DNA from 2 places in the Terriglobus albidus genome. Region 2 is predicted to be linked to the other one. Evidence: riboswitches for the same ligand, from Rfam matches in the RefSeq annotation. Region 2 holds a riboswitch; the other holds the start of a gene.
What was found. A riboswitch is a leader RNA that binds a small molecule or an ion and turns the genes downstream of it on or off. The one in region 2 is predicted to bind cobalamin.

Region 1 (3,404 bases), 1.7 Mb from region 2:
CGCGTTCTTCTCAATCTCTCCACCGAGGGAGTAGAAGACACGGCTGGCAAAGTCACCCTGCATCTGCAGGGTATAGCCATAGTTGCCACGATCCCCCTTATTGAACGTGCCATAGGCTGAATTCTTGTAGATGCCGCGCTCGTCCTCATAGCGGAAAGCGCCCAGGACCGCCAGATGCTGCGAGAAGCGATAGTCGGTCTGATAGTAGAGCTGGTCGCGGTTACTCACCTGGTCAGAACGCGTGGGATAGGCAAGGCCGAAATCCATCGCCGCCTGGCCGCTTACCGAAAATCCATTCGCTCCGGTGATCGTCACCGGACGACCGTAGTAGGTCGTAAAGCCGAAGCTCGTAATCGGAGTGCCGACCGGAGAGAACTGGAACAACTGTTCCCGCTTGCGCGTGACACCATAGCGCACCAGGTTGTGCCATGCGCTGGTTGCCTGAAAATCCAGAGCTGCACCGGAGATCAGAATCTGGTCAGCCTGCTTGGCGTTATCGGAGATGCCGTAGAAATCATGCGCATTCGGCACACCCACCGCGGCATCGGTATTGCGCAGGGTAAAGCGCAAAGAGGTCTTCGCATTGAGCGCAAAGCCGAGGTTCGCCGCAGAGGTCGCATTGTGATAGCGGTTCCCGGGAAGAGCATTCGAAGAATCTACGCGCGAAAAACCGAGCAGGTAATCGAGCTTACGTGCGGAGCCGCTCAGATCTCCCTCATTCCGCCAGGTATGAAAGTTTCCGGCGTCTCCGGTGTATCGCAGGACAGGATGAATCGTCGTTCCCTGCTGCGTAACCAGACGCACGGCGCTCGCCGTCGCACCGGACCCAACCGTTACGCTGTCCGGACCACGATGGACTTCGATAGTATCCAGTGCAAAACTCGCCAGGTTGCCGTAATCGAAACGGCCTCCCATATCTTCAGCCGGGATACCGTCGATGGTGACACGGTTGCCATCCGACTGGCCGCCTCGCACGAACTGTGAGGTCTGGCCGCCCATCTGTCCGCTCTGAACGATCTGCACTCCGGGCATCAGACGAAGCTCTTCACTGACGCCATAGCGAGGCCACAGAGCATCCGGCTGAATCAGGCTCACCGAAGAACTGGTCTGGGAAAGCGTTGTCGGCAGACCAGTGGCGGTCACCGTGATCTCATCCTTGCGCTCATCGAGACGCAGCGTGACATCCTGCTGTACGAGGTCCAGCCGTCCGCCGTAAAAGCTGCGTGATGGTGTCGTCGCAAAACCCTGGCTGGAGGTCAGCAGCAGAAAGCGCCCGCCCTCAGAGCTGCGCAGCTCATATTCGCCTTCAGGTCCGCTCACACCGGTGGCGACGACACTATTGCCAAGCAGAAGCTGCAGCCGTGCACCACTCACGCCGGCGCCCAATTGATTGGTTACGCGCCCGCGAACAACGACGGCATGTGCCGCGGAAGCAGATAACAGTATGGCTAGAATGGCCGCTCGCAGACGGCCTGCAGGAATACTCATAAGACTCCTCCGTTCCCCCTCGGAACGTTGGCTGGTCACAGTGAAACCGGTCTCCTGACTTTACGCATTCCAGCAGAAAGATTGGGCGTTCCCTTCCCGTCCCTGAAGAACAGTGAGAAATGGCCGGCTGCTGATCGCCCCTCCTGAAGTGATGCTCCAAGGAGTGACGTGCGCTTACAGTTGCGGGGCAGTGGCGGAATCTCACCGCGCTTCCCGAACATTTCACCGCGTCGATTCTCTTAAAACGCAGGGTCAGGGCATGTCTCGCAATTCCCTGATGTCAGGAATTTGTGGAAACATGTGTACCCCACGAAGATCACTCGGCACAGTTGCTCGCGTGTATTGCAGATTCTACACGGCAGGCTGCCGCTCAATTGTCAGTAAATGTTTGACGCGCGCCACATCGTCCCGCGAAGTAATCCGCACCAGCTCACGTTCTTCGTCTCCCATGGCCAGCCTGCTGCCGGCTATGGCCTCGCCGCGGAAGGATCCATGCAGCCAGTCGACACCGGTCGCATCCCAAAGCTGCCTGGCGTTGCGTACTGTCACGCCGGCGCCACCCATAATCCGAATACGCCCTGTGGCTTGCCGCACCAGCGAAGAGACCATCTGCTGGCCATGCTCCAGGGAGTCGTCTCCGCCCGAGGTCAACACCTCGTCCACACCACACTGGATCAGATCTTCAAGAGCTTCTTCCAGATCTGCCGCAACATCGAAGGCTCGGTGAAAGACCACCTTCATCGGCCGGGCCCGCTCCACCAGCTCTAGCGTGCGCTTTACGTCGATTGTATGGTTCTTCATCAGGACGCCGAAGACGACACCATGAGCACCGACCTCTTTGCAGCCTTCAATGTCCATCCGCATCACTGTCAGCTCTTCCTCGGTATAGAGGAAGTCGCCGGCGCGCGGACGGATCATCACATGCACCGGCACTTCACTTACCTGCAGCGCGGCGCCGATAAAGCCGATACTGGGAGTGAGTCCGCCGTCGGCGAGAGCCGAACACAGCTCAATCCGATCGGCGCCTCCTTCAAGAGCGGCGTTCAGCGACGTTGTGGAGTCCACGGCAACTTCAAGCCGTACAGGACGAGACTGCATCAGCGGACCATCTCCCATATGTACTTCTGAGCGACCAGAAGAGCACAGCCGTACTTATACCTGCAAGCACAAACCATGCCTGCAGGAACCTACTCAACTACCACTGACTTCACGAGGTTGCGCGGCTTATCCACGTCAATTCCGCGTCCAATGGCCATGAAATAGGCGAAGAGTTGTAGCGGCACAACCTCAAGGATCGGCAGAAGATGCTCGGGCGCTGCCGGCACCTCCACAATGGCGTCAGCCAACGCCGCCGCCTGGACGTCTCCCTCATTGGCGATCGCCAGAATCGGAGCTCCCTGCGCACGCATATCCTGCATCAACTGCATCACCTTCTCGTAACGCAGCACGCTCTCGGCGTCGTTGTGGTCGACGGTCGCCAGCATCACCAGCGGAGTCTTGCTGCCTACCAGGGCATTGGGTCCGTGCTTCAGCTCTCCGCTGGGATAGCCCTCGGCATGGATGTAGCTGCTCTCTTTCAGCTTCAGAGCGCCTTCACGGGCAATCGCATAGTGAACACCGCGGCCAAGGAAGAGAAACGTCTCCGCTGCCTGCAGACGGCCCGCCGCTACGGCAACCACCTGTTGCCAGCGCGGAAGCCATGCACGCATCTGAATAATGATCTGCGGCACAACCTTCTCCAGCCCGATAGCCGGCAAACCCCGCTGCGCAGCCGCCTGCTCCGCCAATACTGCCAGCAGCAGAAGCTGCGTGGTAAAGCTCTTAGTCGCCGGAATCGCCTTCTCTACGCCCGCCTGCGTGGTCAGCGCGACATCGGCCTCGCGCGCCATGGACGAGGTGGCGACATTGGTAATCGC
Region 2 (3,404 bases):
CGTCGAGCTGCTCGCCGAAGTACTCGACCATGTCGTTGCGCTCGAACTCACCATGCACCAGCACATCCAGCCCCAGCTCTTCCTGACGGCGGATGCACTCTGCCGTCGCTTCCTCCAGGAACCTCTCGTATGTCGCGTCGTCGATCTGCCCCTTGCGCCAGGCAGCGCGGCGGCTGCGCACTTCCTGTGTCTGCGGGAAGCTGCCGATGGTCGTTGTCGGCAGCAGCGGCAGATGCAACGCAGCACGTTGCAGCGGAGCACGTTCCGCATACGTCTGCGGACGACTGAAATCCGTCTCGTTGAGCGTGGCCAACTTCTCACGAACCTGGCTTGGCCGCGCCGCGCGGCGCTGTTCCTCAAAGTGAGCAGCATTGGCGGCGAACGCCAGAGTATCGGCCGTAGCCAGATGGCGCACCTCGCCGAGCTTCTGTACGGCAAAGCTGAGCCGTTCGAAGAGGCCCTCGGGGAGCTTGTCTTCTCCGGTCTTATCGACCGGCACATGCAGCAGGCTGCACGATGGAGCCACAACTACCCTCTGCGGACCGAGCACACCAACAGCGCGGTCGATCAGGGGCTTCACCGCGGCATACTCTGTGCGCCAGATGTTGCGGCCATCGACAACTCCAAGGGACAGCGTCTTCTCCGGCGGAAGCGCCGCGAGTACGGCATCCAGTTGCTGCGGAGCACGCACGAGATCGATGTGCAGCCCGCTTACCGGAAGGGTTGCTGCGATCTCCAGGTTGTCGCCCAGCGCGCCGAAGTAGGTGGCCACCGTGATCTGCAGCGGCTGCATGGCCAGTACGGCGTAGGCCGTGTCATACACCTGCTGCCACTCCGGAGCGAGATCCGTGACCAGCATAGGCTCATCGAGCTGGACCTGGGTTGCTCCTGCCTCAACCAGTGCGCGCAGGACGGTTTCATACGCGGTCAGCAGCTTCGGCAGCAGGCTCAGCGGTTCAATTCCGTCAACGCTCTTGCCGAGCAACAGCAGCGTAATGGGACCAATGAGCACCGGCCGGGTGGCGATGCCGAGGGACCGTGCTGCTTCGAACGCTTCGACGACTCCGGTGGGGTTGGCCTGGAAGTGCAGCCCGGCGGACCACTCGGGGACGAGGTAGTGGTAGTTGGTATCGAACCACTTGGTCATCTCCAGAGCCGGCTGCTCGGCGCTGTTGCGGGCCATGTCGAAGTACTGGCGCAGGCTGGCCCTGGCTCCATCGATCTGGGCCTCGCCATAACGGGCGGGCGTGGCTCCGAGGAGCACCATCGCGTCGAGCACCTGGTCGTAGAGGCTCAAGTCGCTGGAAGGGATAATGCCGATGCCAGCCTGCTGCTGCAGCAGCCAGTGCCTGCGGCGAAGATCGCGGGCGACGGCAAGAAGGTCGTCTTCCCCGGTCTTGCCGCTCCAGAAGGACTCAAGGGCGAACTTCAGCTCGCGATGGAGTCCCATGCGGGGAAAGCCCAGATTCGCAGTCGTCAGTTTTGCGGTAGTCATATGCAGGTTCCTTGTCAGCGGTTCTTCCGCCGGGAACCACCCGTGCGCAGTCTCTACGCCTCTGCCTAAACAGCAGAAAGCAAAAGAGATCGTCTGCAAAGTCCAATCCACGAGACCAGCATCCACAAGCGCACGCCGCAGTGGGAGAAGGCCGTGCCTGCTCCTCCACGGTGGTGGCGGCAGGCCGGTCTTCGGACTTTGGGCTGCCTACAAGATGCCGCTTCCCAGCTCCGCCAGGAGCCAGTGCGATGATGCATCCTTCGTTCCCATTACCGCTGCGGGACAGCGCCGGATTCACACCGGCTTCCCGTTTAACCGCCGCCCGTGAGCGGCAGCACCTGCACAGGCCTAGTCTATCGAACCGGCCGGGACACTGCTGCAGCCGTGGTGCAACCCGGCGGAAGAGGGCCAGCGCAAGCAGAATCTGGGGTATACTGAAAAACGTTGTCCAATGCAGTAACTCCGTAAGGGAAACCATGCCTAAGCTCAAGACACACTCAGGTGCGGCCAAGCGCTTCAAGAAGACTGGTACCGGCAAGATCAAGCGCGGTCAGTCGAAGATGCGCCACATCCTCACCTCGAAGGAGAGCAAGACGAAGCGCAAGCTCGGCAAGTCGTCTTATGTCTCCGACGGCGACCACGCAAAGGTCAGCCGCATGATTCCCTACGCGTGAGCGTAGGCAGAATCTGAACCATTTCAGGTTGAGCCGCTGGAGACAGCAACGGGCCAAGAAAAGCGTACCGGCCCCTCGGTGAGCACAAGGGTGCAACACCGACATCAGACCTGAAGCAGCAAGCGCGTGAAGAGGTACTCTCACCTCCAGCCGCCAAAACGAAGTACGCAAAAGGAGAAACACGATGCCTCGCGTAAAACGTGGCACAAAACGCAGTGACCGGCGCAAAAAGATTCTTAAGCGCGCAAGTGGTTACTTCCTCACAAAATCGAAGCTCTACCAGGCAGCGCAGGAAGCTGTTGAGCGTGGACTGAAGTTTGCCTACACCGGCCGTAAGCAGAAGAAGCGTCAGTTCCGCTCGCTGTGGATCGTCCGTATCGGCGCCGCCGCCAAGCTGAATGGCCTGAGCTACTCGCAGTTCATCAGCGGCCTGAAGAAGGCCGGCATTGAGCTGGATCGCAAGGTTCTGGCCGACATCGCCGTCAACGACGCCGCGGGCTTCACCGCCCTGGCCCAGCAGGCCAAGGATGCCAACGCCGCCGCCAAGCAGGTTGCGTAAGTAACCGCTGCAAAGTTTCAAACTAATGGGCGCGACTTCGGTCGCGCCCATTAGTTTGTCGGCTACCGATAAAGCACCTACGGAACGGAACCGCGTAAAAGCAGATTTCTCCGCTACGGCTCCGAAATGACAAACAAAATGGGGATCAGGCCGAAGCTGCTTCGAGTTTTTGCGGTTTCGTAAACTCCATCAGCTATTCTGTCTTCATGGCCACTGCCGCCGGATCCCCTCAAAGAACCTTGAGCGTACCTGACCAGAGCGACGACCAGATGACCGGAAAGCCTCCCTTTGAACCATGGGGACGCTATCCGAAATACAACGCAAACGTTGTTCCCCTGCAGTGGCAAAGCGACTTTCCCGCCATCGTTTCCAGATACGGCGGTATGCATAACGGCGCACTTGCCGTGGGCATGGGCCGCAGCTACGGCGACGTCTGCCTGCTGAAAGACGGCAATCTGATGGTCACCACCGGGATGAACCGTATCCTGGGCTGGGATCCTGAGACCGGCATACTGACGGCCGAGGCCGGCATGACGCTGGCGCAGATTCTGGACTTCTGCGTTCCGCGCGGCTACTTTCTGCCCGTCACCCCCGGCACGAAGTACGTGACCCTGGGCGGAGCGATCGCCAACGACATTCACGGCAAGAACCATCACGTTGCCGGCACCTTCGGCTG

Region 1: it holds a riboswitch for cobalamin, as region 2 does, so the genes downstream of both, FTW19_RS18075 (TonB-dependent receptor) here and metE (5-methyltetrahydropteroyltriglutamate--homocysteine S-methyltransferase) in region 2, are expected to answer to the same signal.

What each region holds. Positions count from the first base shown of each region.
Region 1 covers NZ_CP042806.1:4,538,409-4,541,812, forward strand. Annotated here, with positions in the region: gene FTW19_RS18075 (TonB-dependent receptor) at 1-1,488, opposite strand, end outside; cobalamin riboswitch at 1,516-1,728, opposite strand; gene FTW19_RS18080 (copper homeostasis protein CutC) at 1,840-2,586, opposite strand; gene FTW19_RS18085 (SIS domain-containing protein) at 2,676-3,404, opposite strand, start outside.
Region 2 covers NZ_CP042806.1:6,273,766-6,277,169, forward strand. Annotated here, with positions in the region: gene metE (5-methyltetrahydropteroyltriglutamate--homocysteine S-methyltransferase) at 1-1,495, opposite strand, end outside; cobalamin riboswitch at 1,661-1,852, opposite strand; gene rpmI (50S ribosomal protein L35) at 1,972-2,169, shown strand; gene rplT (50S ribosomal protein L20) at 2,354-2,728, shown strand; gene FTW19_RS25090 (FAD-binding oxidoreductase) at 2,998-3,404, shown strand, end outside.